One region of the Pediococcus acidilactici genome, then DNA from elsewhere that is predicted to be linked to it. Evidence: a T-box and tRNA genes for the amino acid it is inferred to sense, from the RefSeq annotation. Region 1 holds a T-box; the other holds one or more tRNA genes.
What was found. A T-box is a leader RNA that pairs with one kind of tRNA and senses whether it is charged. The one in region 1 lies ahead of leuS (leucine--tRNA ligase), so its partner is inferred to be a tRNA-Leu.

Region 1 (7,656 bases):
AACCGCCCAAGGCACCAATAAAGGCGGCAAACGTGGATTGGGCCACTCCATAAACCCAGTCACCATGGTTTTTGTACATAATTAAGTACGCAGTTACCAACATATAGGCCACCCGCGCTAGTTGCTCAATAAATTGAGAAACCGCCGACGGCCCCATTTCTTGGTATCCCTGGAAAAATCCCCGGGTTAAACTCATCGTGGGAATTACCAAAACGGCCCAAGCTAAGGCGTGGAGCACGGTAGTTACGTTTGGATCCCCGTCGTTTAAAAAGGGTGCTCCAAAGAACAAAATTGCCGCACAAACTACCCCCGTTCCTACCGATAGTAGTAACCCCCGCTTATACAAACGCTGACCTAACGCAAACTCGTTAATGGCGTTATAGTGGGCGACCTGTTTGGAAATTGCGGATGGGATTCCGGCAATTGCCGCGATCAAAAAGAAGCTATAGATATTATAGCCCTTGGTATACAGGGCGTTTGCTTGATCACTATAAACTCCAAACCAAATTACCCACGGGATAATATAAATCGCACCTAAAATTCGCGAAAAAATACTGCCCGCTGTCATCCAAGCCGACCCTTCCAGCATCTTAGCTTTGGAAGAAGAATTACCACTATTCTCCCTTAACGGTTGCGAGCCTAAGTATTGTGATTCCGCGGTATCAAATTCAGATGGTTTATCCATTTTAAAACCTACTTTCACTAGTCAATCTACATTATTTTAATACACTTAGCGACCCCCGACAATTAAATTTCAAAGACAATTACCTTTTGAATAGGAATACAAATCGATCATAGATTTGAAAACTAGTTTTTCTTTAATCGCCAGACTTTTTTAAAAAGACTTTTCAACTAAAAAGGGGTTAGAATCCACCCTGAATTCTAACCCCTAATTTAGTTTTTAACTACGTCGCGAATATAGCTTCGTTTCACACTAAACTTTATTTTGCAACGATGTTAACGATCTTATTCGGGATGACGATCACCTTTTTGATGTCTTTTTCCGCAGTCCATTGTTGGATGCGTTCATCCGCTAAAGCAATTTTTTCTAATTCAGCTTGGTCAAGGTCCTTTTCAACCTCTACCTTACTCCGTACTTTTCCGTTAACTTGTAGAATCACTTGCACGGTGTCTTGTACTAACTTACTTTCATCATAAGTTGGCCAAGTTTCGTAAGTGATGGTTTCGTCATGACCCATGATTTGCCAAATTTCTTCGGCAACGTGTGGAATGATTGGCGAGAGTAACTTCACAAGGTCTTCCATGTATACCATTGGTAATGCGTCCGCCTTGTATGCTTCGTTAACGAAGACCATCATTTGCGAAATGGCAGTGTTAAAGCGCATGTTTTCGTAGTCTTCCGTAACCTTCTTAACCGTTTGGTTGTAAATCAAGTCTAACTTGTGGTCGTTAATCATCGTGATCCGGTCTCGCAAATGATTATTATCGTCAATCATTAGCCGCCAAACCCGCTCGATCCACTTCCGACTACCATTCAAGCCTTCTTCACTCCAAGCCACGGATTCGGTCAACGGACCCATGAACATTTCGTAGAGCCGGAGAGTATCTGCACCAAACCGTTCTACGATGTCGTCCGGGTTAACTACGTTGCCTTTGGACTTAGACATTTTTTCGTGGTTGCTTCCCAAGATCATCCCTTGGTTAACTAGTTTTTGGAACGGTTCCTTAGTTGGCACTACTCCAAGATCATAAAGAACCTTGTGCCAGAACCGCGCGTATAGCAAGTGAAGCACCGCGTGTTCTGCACCACCAACGTACAAGTCTACCGGTAACCATTCCTTGAGCAGATCTTCGTCGGCAATCTTGTTTTGGTTCTTAGGATCCACGTAGCGTAAGAAGTACCAGGAACTCCCTGCCCATTGTGGCATGGTGTTGGTTTCCCGCCGGCCTTTCCGTCCATTTTCGTCAACCACGTTCAACCAATCCTCTAAGTTAGCGAGTGGACTTTCACCCGTACCAGAAGGTTTGATATTGTCCGTAGCAGGTAACCGTAACGGAAGTTCATCTTCAGGAACTAGCGTAGTTTCGCCGTCTTCCCAATGAATTACCGGAATTGGTTCGCCCCAGTAACGTTGGCGAGAGAAGACCCAGTCGCGCAACCGGTAGTTAACCTTTTTATGACCAGCTCCGTGTTCTTCTAACCAATCCAACATTTTATCAATAGCTTCTTGCTTGTTTAAACCATCTAAGAAACCAGAATTAATGTGTGGGCCATCGCCAGTATAAGCTTCTTCATCAAGGTTGCCGCCTTCAATAACCGGCACAATGTCAATCTTGAACTTTTTAGCAAATTCGTAATCGCGAGGGTCGTGAGCCGGAACCGCCATCACCGCTCCGGTACCGTACGAAGCCAATACGTAATCCGCAATCCAAATTGGGATTTTCTTGCCGTTAACGGGGTTAACTGCGTAACTACCAGTGAAGACTCCGGTCTTGTCCTTATTCAAATCGGTCCGTTCCAAGTCTGACTTAGTCGCGACCGCTTGCTTGTATTCTTCAACCGCTGCCTTGCTTTCAAGGGTGGTCAATTGGTCAACTAGCGGATGTTCTGGCGAAATAACTAAGTACGTTGCCCCATACAAAGTGTCGGCACGGGTGGTAAAGATTTCGATCTTTTGGTCACTATCTTCCACATCAAAGAAAACGCTGGCCCCAATCGAACGACCAATCCAATTCTTTTGCATTTCCTTAATGCTGTCAGGCCAATCTACTAAATCTAAGTCATCGATCAACCGGTCTGCGTAAGCAGTGATTTTTAAAATCCATTGTTTCATTGGCTTCCGGTAAACTGGGAAACCACCGCGTTCAGTCTTTCCGTTCACCACTTCTTCGTTAGCCACAACCGTACCACCCATTAAGTCGGGCGCCCAGTTAACCAACGTTTCTTTTTCGTAAGCCAACCCTTTTTTGTAGAGTTGTTCAAAAATCCATTGGGTCCACTTGTAATATTCGGGATCGGTCGTGTTAACTTCCCGTGACCAATCGTATGAAAAACCTAGGGACTGGATTTGACGTTTAAAGTTCTTAATATTGTGCGCAGTAAAGTCCTTCGGGTTGTTCCCCGTCTTCATTGCGTATTGTTCGGCAGGTAATCCAAAGGCATCCCACCCCATTGGATGTAATACCTTGTATCCTTGCATCCGCTTCATCCGGGACATAATATCTGTAGCAGTATAGCCTTCAGGATGGCCCACGTGCAGTCCTTGCCCAGATGGGTATGGGAACATATCTAAAGCATAGTACTTCGGCTTTTGTTCACTTTCAACCGTTTTAAAAGTCTCGTGTTTTTGCCAATAGCGTTGCCACTTAGGTTCAATTTCTTTATGATTGTAAGCCATATTTTCCTCCATTAATTATTTACTGGTTGCTTCCGGATTAATTTAACCGTGTTTGGTAGCCATTGCTAGATGAATTGGCGAATTTTTTAAAATAAAAAAGCCTAAAGACTCTCAAAAAGAATCTTTAGGACGAAAATTTCCGCGGTACCACCTAGTTTTGCTAACGCACACTCAAATCCATAACGCGGAACACGCCATCCCCTACTTAAAGTTCAAGGACAGATTTACAAAGACGAGTTCACTAAAGTTACTCCGGATTCGCACCAACCATCCGTTCTCTGACAGTAAACTTTTAGCTACTACTTCTTTAACCAGTAATATTTAGATAGCATTATCATAACAGTAACCACCAACGATTACAACTAGATATGGTAAAATTAATCTTAATTGTTAAAGGAGAATGAAATGCGATTTAAAAAGTTTGGTTGGTTAATTTTAAACTGGTTACCCCTGCTAGGCCTGCTGACCTTAGTTATCTCGGTCAGTAACCGTTGGAATTGGGTACATACATACGACCGTTATCTACAAAAAATCATTCACGGCTGGCAAAGTCCGGGGCTAACCCCGCTGGTCAAAATTTATACCCAATTGGGGAACGCAAAGCCCTTCATTTTTATCAGCATCGTGATCTTAGGAATGCTGCTATGGCGGGGATATGACCGCTTAGCCGCCTTCTTCCTTGCAAACGTGGTGCTCGGCAACGCGATCAACCACCTGATTAAGCTTTGGATTCGGCGTCCCCGCCCACATTTTCGTTTAATCACGATTGGGGGGTACAGTTTTCCCAGCGGGCATTCAGTGGCGGCAATGCTGCTATTTGGCAGTTTAATTTTCATCACTACCCAAACGGTCCGCTCCCCTAAATGGCGGATTAGCTGGATCTTAACCTGCATAATCCTGATGCTCCTTCTGGGATTATCACGCGTCTACCTAAACGTCCACTATCCCAGCGACGTTACGGCTGGACTACTACTGGATTTGGTAATCTTGCAAACCACCCACTGGATATTTTATCGAAAGAAGGAATCCCAACATGCTTGATAACGCAATGCAGTACAGCCATCGGTTGTTGGCAGAGGTCGTACAACCTGGTGACCACGTTGTTGACGCAACCATGGGCAACGGTCATGACACCCTTTTCTTGGCCAATTTAGTACAATCACAAGGACGAGTGTTCAGTTTTGACATCCAAGCAGCGGCCCTATCCGCGACGGAAGCACGGTTAGAAAAGCAGTTGCCTGATCACCAACACGTGCAACTAATCCAAGATAGTCACGACCAATTAGCACAATACGTGGATACCCCGATTTCCGGTGCCGTTTTTAACCTCGGCTACCTGCCTGGTGGTAACAAGCAAATCATCACCCATTCGGCGTCTACCATTGCGGCAGTACAACAATGCCTGCAACTATTAAAAGTTGGTGGTCGGGTCGTTCTAGTTTGTTATTACGGCCATCCCGGAGGTGCCGCTGAATTAGCTAAATTGCTTGAGTTTACTGCAAATTTAGATCAACACCAATTTACCTGTTTACGCTACGAATTCATTAACCAAGTCCATCAACCGCCAATCCTATTGGCAATTGAACGTCGAAAATAATTCTTTATATAAAAATGGGAAAGCATCCCTTCTGCAACTTTAATATCGTTGCTAGAAGTGGAGGACTTTCCCATTTTTGTTATTTATTTTTTTGAGTACGCGGCCGACTAAACGCATTAATTACGATTGCAACAATAATCAAAATGAAACCGCAAATGTAGATATTGTGTAACGCGCTGTATAAAATGTCGCGCAACGTCGGTAATAAATCAGCCGGTAGCTGTTTAGCAGTTTGTGGATTAATTACCTGATTCATCATCGTCATGTTAATCCGAGGATGGTGGGCAATGCCCATGTTGATCGTGCCGTTCATAATGATGCCAAATACGGACATCATGATGGTCTGACCCAACGTTTTTGCCAAGGTATTAAACGAGGTCGCCACCCCGATTCGATCCTTCGAAACTAGTTGCTGGGAGATTACCAAAGTCGATGTAATCGTAATCCCAAACCCAACTCCTAAAATGGCTGCGATAAAGAAGAAGGCGACGAACGGTGTCGAAGCAGGAATTACTGCTAATAAGAAGCTTCCGATTGCTAAGATAGTTAAGCTGATTCGCAAAATTTGGTTAGCCTTTAGTTTAACTAGCATCTTGCCAGCTAAAAAGGAACCAAAGATCCATAACACGGAGCTAGGCGTTACCGCAAATCCAGCTAACGAAGCGGGTAATCCCAAAATCCCCTGCGTCCAAGTTGGTAAATAGACTTCAAATCCGATCAACAATCCCGATACTAGCATGGTCGCAACGTTTTGAATAACAAACGTCCGGTCGTTGAACAAGTCAAGGAAAATAATCGGATCTTCCGCACGTCGTTCCTGCCGAATAAAGAGCGCGCCAGCCACCACGAAGATGATAAATGACAATCCCAAAATTAATTTAGAAGCGGTGCTTTCTCCTAACAACTGGAAGCCGTACATTAAGCCCAATAGCGACAACATTAGCCATACGCTGCCCCAATAGTCGATCTTTTTGCGGTGAACGCTAACTTCTTCTTTCAGGTAAAGCTGGATTAGGATAATTGTAATAATCCCAATTGGCACGTTAATAAAGAAAATCCAGTGCCAACTAAGGTTATCAACGATAAAGCCCCCTAATAGCGGAGCAATGATTGAGGCAATTCCCCAAGCAGAACCGTTAAGTCCCATTACCTTCGCGCGCTTTTCCAAAGAATAAATATCCGCGATAATCGTGTTGGAAACTGGCATAATTGAACCGGCCCCAATTCCCTGTAAAGCTCGCCAAATAATTAGCGTAGTCATCGAGTGGGCTAACCCACTTAACATTGAACCGATTAAAAAAATGATAATCCCGATTATAAAAACGCGTTTGCGTCCAAAAATATCAGATAATTTTCCGTAGATGGGGGTAAAAATTGCGTTCGTCAATAAGAAGATTGAAATTACCCAATTCATCAAATTAACTCCGTGCAAGTCCCCCACAATGGTTGGCATCGCGGTTGAAACGATCGTTCCTTCAATTGCCGACATAAAGGTGGCAACAAAAATCGCAACCGTGACCAACGCAACGTTTGTTTGCTTTTTCTTCATCATAACCTCACGTTTAAAATGTTCATTTTTATTTATAGTAATAATATAAAACAAGGCTGGGAAAAATTCCCAGCCTCTCCACAAATTTTTGTGCACCCTTTTAAACGATTACTTTAAAGAAACGCCATTTTAAAGTCCGTGATGCACCGGGTTTTTTCCCGTTTAAATTATTGATTTATTTTTGGAAAAATGCTTTTAACTCAGCAACCTTATCAGTCTTTTCCCATGGAAGATCCACGTCGGTCCGCCCAAAATGACCGTAAGCAGCCGTTTGCTTATAAATTGGCCGTTTTAAGTCAAGCATTTCAATAATGCCGGCTGGACGAAGGTCGAAGATTTGCCGTACTGCCTTAGTAAGGGCTTCTTCAGAAACTTTACCAGTTCCAAACGTGTCCACCATTACTGAAACAGGTTCAGCAACCCCGATGGCGTAAGCAATTTGAACTTCCGCCTTCTTAGCTAAGCCAGCTGCCACAATATTTTTAGCAATGTAACGAGCAGCGTAACTTGCAGAACGGTCTACCTTGGTTGCGTCCTTTCCAGAGAAAGCGCCCCCGCCATGGTGAGCTGCCCCACCATAGGTATCAACGATGATTTTACGACCGGTTAATCCGGCGTCTCCTTGGGGACCACCAATTACGAAGCGACCGGTAGGGTTAATGTAGAAGTTAGTCTTTTCATCGAGCAGTTCAGCTGGAATAACTTCCTTAATAACTTTTTCAATAACGTCTTTGCGAATTTGCTCTAAAGTTACGTCAGGATCGTGTTGGGTACTTAACACGACCGTGTCAACCCGCACTGGTTGATCATTGTCGTCGTATTCAACGGTAACTTCGGCCTTGGCATCGGGACGAAGATAACTAATGACCTGTTCTTTACGTAACTTAGCAATCCGTTGCATCAAATGATGGCTAAGCATGATTGGCAACGGCATTAATTCCTTAGTTTCGTCAGTAGCGTAACCAAACATGAGTCCTTGGTCACCGGCACCAATCCGGTTAAGCCGGTCTTCGTGTCCTTCGCGTGTTTCAAGCGAATCGTCCACCCCTTGGGCAATATCTGGCGATTGTTCATCAATGGCAACGATTACCGCACAGTTTTCGCCGTCAAAGCCATATTCGCCACCAACGTAGCCAATGTCCTTAATCGTT
Region 2 (7,656 bases), 1.0 Mb from region 1:
ACGAAATGGATCAAAGCCGGTTAAAAGAAATTAAAAAACAATTTCAAGTGGCAACCGACCAGTACCGGGCGCTAGAAAAGATGGTCTGGAATGCTAAGGTGCCAGCTAAATTAATTGGTAAACATCAGTTATTGAAACGTTACCTAAGGGAATATGCTAATCAATGCCAAAAAATGGTTGATGCAGTAGATGACCAAACCAAAAAGCTGGATGAGGTAGCCTTTCAAGAGTCCGAACATGCCCAGGAAGCTGCAATGGGCCAAATGACCAAAGCGTTGACTAAAATTATGAGCAGTTTGATGGGATAGATCATTACTTCTCACGCTGACCATTTAGTTAGTGGAATCGGAGAGGTTTAAAAGGAGGCTGGGAAAAATTTCCTAGCCTCTTATCTTGTACAAAAAGTTTTAACAAAGTGGGGTTTAAATTTGGAAGCAGAGATTTTAGCTTTAGTGGAAAAACAATTGACCGCTTACCGACCGCAACAAATTCGCGCGACGTTGGAGATGCTCGATGAGGGAAATACGGTGCCGTTCATTGCACGCTATCGTAAGGAACGCACCCACAGTCTTGACGAAGTACAAATTCGCGAAATCCAGGCGGCGTACCACCAAACGGAAACGTTAGAAAAGCGGAAGACAGAAGTTTTAAAGCAGATTGAAGAACAAGGCAAATTAACTACTGGATTAAAACAGCAAATCAAGCAGGCAACCACCTTAACTGCGGTGGAAGATTTATATTTGCCGTACAAGCAAAAGCGGCGCACAAAAGCGACGATTGCCAAAGAAGCGGGACTAGAACCGTTAGCGGCGTGGGTTTTAACTTTCCCCCAACAAGGACTACGAGAACGCTTGGCGGCTGCCGTTAATCCCGAAGTGAAGTTAAATACTATCGAAGACGTAGAGTCCGGGGTTCACGAAATTTTGGCCGAAGCCTTTGGCGAACAGGCGGAAATCCGGGCGTGGATTCGTAAATACACCCAGCATAATGGCGCGTTAGTTAGCGAAGTTAAACGGCAGGGCAAGGAACTAGATGAAAACGGCGTTTACGCGATTTACTATGATTTCCAAGCGCCACTTGCTCAGTTAGCAGCTCACCAAGTGTTGGCAATTAACCGGGGAGAAAAGGAAAAGGTCCTCCGGGCTAAGGTTGCGGTGGAAGAAGCGGGCATTGAGCGCTATTTAAACTTTCGTTTGGTACAAAAGCATCGGGGGCCGGCGGTGGCGCTGGTACAAGCAGCCTATCGGGACGCCTATAAACGGTTTATTGGGCCAGCAATTGAACGAGAAATGCGTGCGGAATTGACTTCCATGGCGGAGCAACGCGCAATTAAAGTTTTTGGAGAAAATTTATACCATTTGCTGATGCAAGCACCGCTCAAGGGCAAAGTGGTCCTCGGTTTTGACCCTGCTTACCGTACCGGTTGTAAACTAGCCGTAATTGATGAAAACGGGAAGTTCTTAGATAAACTGGTGATTTATCCGCACCGTCCGGCTCCTCAAGCAAAGCGAGCCGCGGCTGCTAAGCAATTAAAGGACTTCATTGGAAAATACCATGTGGAAATGATTGCGATTGGAAACGGGACCGCTAGCCGGGAATCCGAAGAATTTGTGGCTCAAGTCATCAAAACAATTGCGCGACCAGTTTACTACGTGATCGTCAACGAGGCCGGAGCTTCCGTATACTCAGCTAGTCCGGCTGCTCGGGCAGCGTTTCCTGATTTACAAGTGGAAGAGCGTAGCGCAATTAGCATTGGCCGGCGTTTACAAGATCCGTTAGCAGAGTTGATCAAAATCGATCCCCAAGCGGTGGGAGTCGGCCAATACCAACACGACGTTGCCCAAAAAGATTTGCGGGAACAGTTGGACCACGTGGTGGAAACCGCGGTTAACCAGGTGGGGGTCAATTTAAATACCGCCAGTCCAGAGCTACTGACCCACATTTCGGGGCTAACTAAAACGACGGCGCAAAACATCGTTAAGTTTCGGGAAGTCAACGGAAGCTACCGAACTCGCCAAGCAATTAAATCAGTGCCGCGACTAGGGCCTAAAGCATACGAACAGTCGATTGGATTTTTACGAATTGTGGATGGAGACGATGAGCTTGATAATACGGGAATTCATCCAGAAAGTTACCCGGTGGTTAAAGCCCTAATGAAGGAGCTGGGATTAAACCTGCATGACTTAGGAACCCCCGCTTTTAACCAAACGTTGCAACAGGTTAAGGTCGCACAATTGGCAGCTCAGCTGCAGGTCGGAGAAGAAACGCTTCACGACATTCTCGAAGAATTGCAAAAACCGGGGCGGGATTTGCGGGATGAAATGCCTGCACCATTATTACGCTCCGACGTCTTAACTTTAGAGGACCTCCAACCAGGGATGCAACTGCAAGGCACCGTCCGGAACGTCATCGATTTTGGCGCGTTTGTCGATATCGGCGTTAAACAAGACGGTTTGGTACACATTTCTAAGCTAAAAAAAGGCTTTGTCAAACATCCTAGTGACGTAGTGGCGGTGGGGGACATCGTTACCGTTTGGGTGGAAAGCGTGGATACCAAGCGAAATCGGATCCAGCTCACCATGATTCCGGCTGAGGAACAATGACTGACTTAGAGCTAACTCAGTTAACGCGTCGACTGGCTAAACAATTCTTTAACCAAGCTTATCCTTACGAAGCGCGGTTTAACCGCCGCTTAAGAACGACGGGCGGTCGCTATTTTTTAGGGGACCATCACATTGAAATCAACCCGCTTATGCTAAGCGAGTTTGACGAAGAAACCTTAGTAGGCGTAATTAAACACGAACTAGTCCACTACTGGTTGCACGTGCATCATGAAAAACCAGATCACCGCAACCCGCATTTTAAGGAGTTGCTGCAGCGGACCGGTGGTTTACGCTACGCACCGGTGACGTCTAAGCGCCGGACTACTACATCGGGGCGATTAGTATACCAGTGTAAAAAATGTGATCAGCTTTACCATCGTCAACGCCGCATCAACGTGCGACGCTACGTTTGTGGACGTTGCGGGGGTCGCTTGGGGTTAAAACACTAATAAAAATATTTTTATAAAAAACACTTGCTAGCTAATGGTGGTTTTGCTATTATTATCTAGTAAGGTTTTTTGCGGCCATGGCGGAATTGGCAGACGCGCAGGATTAAGGATCCTGTCCGAATTTACTCGGGTGGAGGTTCGAACCCTCTTGGCCGCATTACTCTTCGGTTAAAGAGCTGTGATTCAACTTAACTTGGATCACAGCTCTTTTTTTGTCAAAAAATGACCAGATTTCCGGGGAGTTAATAATACACTTGATACACTAAGTGATACAGTATAGTGTATCAAAATAGTGTATTAACAAAAATGCTTGAATTCGCTTACGTTAAGCTTAGTGTATTTTGGCACGGTATTTGCTTATATACTCAGTGGAAGCTAAACATACTGTGTTAGCGGTATGTTGGTCCTACTGATTACCATTCGGTGGCGGTAGATCGACAGCTGGCCACAATTTTATTACAAAATTAACTTTTTTGGGGCGTTGTGAAAACGCTTTTGGGATGGTTAAGAAGTTTTGGGATTGAAAAGGCTGTCAAGAATTTATTTTAACTAGTTGCAGGTTTAGAACTTATTTTATTTTTTTCAACTGTAACAAATAGAAAATGGGAGGTATACAGACAAATGGTAGGAATTATCATTGCTAGTCATGGTGAATTCGCCAAAGGCATTTTGCAATCCGGTTCAATGATCTTCGGTGAACAAGAAGACGTTAAGGCCGTAACCTTAATGCCTAGCGAAGGCCCTGACGATCTCAGAGCAAAACTTCAAGAAGCAATTGCTTCTTTTAGTAACCAAGACCAAGTATTATTCTTAGTCGACCTATGGGGAGGCACTCCATTCAATCAAGTTAACAACTTGTTTGAAGAACATAAGGACAAATGGGCAATCGTTGCTGGTTTGAACTTGCCAATGTTAATTGAAGCATATGCTTCTCGTCTATCGATGGAATCAGCACAAGAAATTGCTGCACACATCATTGACACAGCAAAAGAAGGGGTTAAGGTTCGTCCTGAAGAACTTCAACCTAAGGAAGCTCCAAAGGCTGCTGAAGCAGCTGCACCAGTTAATACTGGTAAACCAGGTCACTTTGATTACGTGTTAGCACGAATCGATACTCGTTTACTTCATGGTCAAGTTGCTACTTCATGGACGAAGACTACTAACCCGGATCGGATCATCGTTGTTTCTGATAACGTTGCTAAAGACAAGTTACGTTCATCAATGATTAAACAAGCTGCTCCAGCAGGCGTTAAAGCCCACGTTGTTCCAATCGAACAAATGATTAAGTTGGCTAAGGACGACAAACACTTCGGTGGTACCCGGGCAATGCTTTTGTTTGAAACCCCTCAAGATGCTTTGAAAGCCATCGAAGGCGGTGTTCCAATTAAGACTTTGAACGTTGGTTCAATGGCTCATTCAGCTGGAAAAGTTCAACCAAATACCGTATTGGCGTTTGACCAAAATGATATTGACACTTACAAGAAGTTGGAAGACATGGGCGTTCGAATGGACGTACGGAAGGTTCCTTCTGATTCAAAGGATAATTTAGACGCAATTATGAAGAAGGCTCAAGATGAGCTTAATAAACAAAAAAATAACTAAAAAAACGGAGGATTAATAATCATGGCATTGAATGCAATTCAAATGATTTTAGTCGTTATCGTGTCATTCTTAGCTGGTATGGAAGGTATTTTGGACCAATTCCACTTCCATCAACCAGTAATTGCATGTACGTTAATCGGCTTAGTAACTGGTAATTTAGTACCTTGCCTTATTTTAGGTGGTTCACTACAAATGATCGCTTTAGGTTGGTCTAACGTTGGGGCTGCGGTTGCTCCTGACGCTGCTTTAGCTTCTGTGGCTTCTGCTATTATTTTAGTTTTAGGTGGTCAAGGTAAAGCAGGTGTTTCATCAGCGATTGCCCTTGCAATTCCGCTAGCTGTAGCTGGTCTTTTGCTTACCATCATTGCTCGTACATTGGCAACCTTGATTGTTCACATCATGGACGCGGCTGCTAAGGAAGGTAGCTTTGCTAAATTGGAAATGTGGCACTACATTGCGATCATCATGCAAGGTTTGCGGATTGCAATCCCTGCAGCATTGATCTTGGCAATCGGCGCTGCTCCCGTACGTGGTTTACTTTCTGCTATGCCAGCTTGGCTAACTGATGGTTTGTCAATCGGTGGTGGAATGGTTGTTGCCGTAGGTTACGCGATGGTTATCAACATGATGGCTACTAAAGAAGTTTGGCCATTCTTCGCACTTGGCTTTGTTTTAGCAACTGTTCAAGATTTAACATTGATCGCTTTAGGTACAATCGGTATCTCACTTGCTTTGATTTACTTAACCCTTTCTAAGATGGGCGGTTCAAGCAACGGTGGTAATTCAGGTACTGGTGACCCACTCGGCGACATTATCGATAAATACTAGAAGGAGGCCAACATAAAATGCAAGAAAAAGTTCAATTAACTAAAAAAGATCGTATTCACGTTTGGTTACGTTCCACATTCCTGCAAGGTTCATGGAACTACGAACGGATGCAAAATGGTGGTTGGGCATACACATTGATCCCAGCCCTCAAGAAGTTATACAAGACTAAAGAAGACCGTGCCGCAGCTTTGACTCGTCACTTGGAATTCTTTAACACTCACCCATATTTAGCTGCTCCAATCCTTGGGGTTACAATGTCACTTGAAGAAGAACGTGCTAATGGTGCACCAATTGATGACGTTGCTATCCAAGGTGTTAAAGTTGGTATGATGGGACCCCTCGCTGGGGTTGGTGACCCGGTATTCTGGTTCACCGTTAAGCCAATTTTAGGTGCTTTGGCTGCTTCACTAGCAATGGGTGGCAGTATCTTAGGACCAATCCTTTACTTCGTATTGTGGAACGCAATTCGGATGGGCTTCACTTGGTATACTCAAGAATTCGGCTACAAAGCTGGTTCAAAGATTACTGAAGATATGTCTGGTGGTTTACTCCAAGACGTTACTAAGGGTGCTTCAATCCTCGGTATGTTCATCTTAGGTTCATTGATTAACCGTTGGGTTGTGGTTAAGTTCACACCGGTTGTTTCAACTGTAAAACAAAGTAAGGGTGCTTACATTGACTGGGCAAACTTGCCAAGTGGTGCAAAGGGTATCCAAAAGGCCCTTATCGAACAATCGAATGGTTTGTCACTCACTCGTGAAAAGGTTACTACTTTGCAAGATAACTTGGATCAATTAATTCCAGGTTTAGCAGGATTACTGCTTACATTACTTTGCATGTGGTTGCTTAAGAAGGGTGTTTCACCAATCATCGTTATCTTTGGTCTATTCATTCTTGGTGTTGTACTTCACTTACTACACGTTATGTAATGCAATGATTCCAATAAAGTCTGGGCAATGGCCTGGGCTTTTTTTGTTAAGAGTTTTTGCGGTTAACTCGACCGCGCATTATAATGGAAACAGCAAATATAAAGAATGGAGCAAATTGAATGGTACAATCGATTAACACCAAGGTCGACCAGGTTACGGACGCAACCTCATTTCTTGGGATGGGGGATTACGGCAAAATAATGATTGGCGACCGCGGTTTTGAATTTTTTGATAACCGCAACGTAAAAAACTACATTCAAATTCCGTGGAAGGAAGTTGACAAGGTAATTGCGTCGTTAATGTTTGGGGGAAGATGGATTCCCCGGTTTGCAATTAAAACGAAGCATAGCGGAACTTTCAGCTTTGCGGCAAGGCATCCCCACGAATTGTTGAGAGGAATTCGCAAGTACGTGGATGAGGAAAGAATGGTCCGCTCGCTAGGAGTGGTAGACGTAGTAAAGCGCGGATTAAAAGAAGTGTGGCGAAGGATCCGAAAATAGAGAGCGGAAGCCCCTTGGGCAGCTTGTGAGGATTAACGGAATATAAGGACTAACCGCGGGTTGGGCGGTTGGTCCTTATATTTGGTTAACCGGAAGAAGCTAGGGGCTGGAGCTCATTTTGACATGGCAGCAGTAGGAGAGCAGGATTAATTGAAACCCCCATTAATCGCAGTTTAGGCGATTGATGGGGGATTTGATTAACCGGAAAGAGCTGGGGTTCGGAGCCCGTTTTGACACGGCGGCAGTAGGAGAGCAGGATTAACGGAATATAAGGACTAACCGCGGGTTGGGCGGTTGGTCCTTATATTTGGTTAACCGGAAGAAGCTAGGGGCTGGAGCTCATTTTGACATGGCAGCAGTAGGAGAGCAGGATTAATTGAAACCCCCATTAATCGCGGTTTAGGCGATTGATGGGGGATTTGATTAACCGGAAAGAGCTGGGGTACGGAGCTCATTTCGACACGGCAGCAGTAGGACAGCCTCCAGAACCACTGCACTAAAGCAGAATAACCAAGTTAAGGCACTGCCCGTTTTGCTGACGGTTGGTGCCTTAATTAGTTATTCGGGAATTCAAACCCGTGTGCCCTAGGTAATCCGCCTTGAAAACGCTTTGGCGAAAGTGTGATAAACTGTAGTGTATCAATACAGACAGTGTTTAATACAGTTAACGTGGTGAGGCTAAATGAAACGACAAGAAAGAATATATCAATACGTTTTAGAACATACGGAGCCAGCTTCGGCGGAC

Region 2: it encodes a tRNA-Leu, which carries the amino acid that the T-box ahead of leuS (leucine--tRNA ligase) is inferred to sense. The anticodon was not compared.

What each region holds. Positions count from the first base shown of each region.
Region 1 is NZ_CP066046.1:1,164,848-1,172,503, forward strand. Features, by position in the region: gene I6H64_RS05800 (putative polysaccharide biosynthesis protein) at 1-685, opposite strand, end outside; gene leuS (leucine--tRNA ligase) at 942-3,359, opposite strand; T-box leader at 3,482-3,683, opposite strand; gene I6H64_RS05810 (phosphatase PAP2 family protein) at 3,765-4,400, shown strand; gene mnmM (tRNA 5-(aminomethyl)-2-thiouridylate-methyltransferase MnmM) at 4,393-4,956, shown strand; gene I6H64_RS05820 (MDR family MFS transporter) at 5,036-6,505, opposite strand; gene metK (methionine adenosyltransferase) at 6,681-7,656, opposite strand, start outside.
Region 2 is NZ_CP066046.1:144,693-152,348, forward strand. Features, by position in the region: gene I6H64_RS00670 (hypothetical protein) at 1-308, shown strand, start outside; gene I6H64_RS00675 (Tex family protein) at 429-2,603, shown strand; gene I6H64_RS00680 (SprT family protein) at 2,600-3,052, shown strand; tRNA gene I6H64_RS00685 (tRNA-Leu) at 3,124-3,209, shown strand; gene I6H64_RS00690 (mannose/fructose/sorbose PTS transporter subunit IIA) at 3,674-4,654, shown strand; gene I6H64_RS00695 (PTS mannose/fructose/sorbose transporter subunit IIC) at 4,676-5,482, shown strand; gene I6H64_RS00700 (PTS system mannose/fructose/sorbose family transporter subunit IID) at 5,500-6,411, shown strand; gene I6H64_RS00705 (DUF956 family protein) at 6,531-6,911, shown strand; gene I6H64_RS00710 (sigma-54-dependent transcriptional regulator) at 7,594-7,656, shown strand, end outside.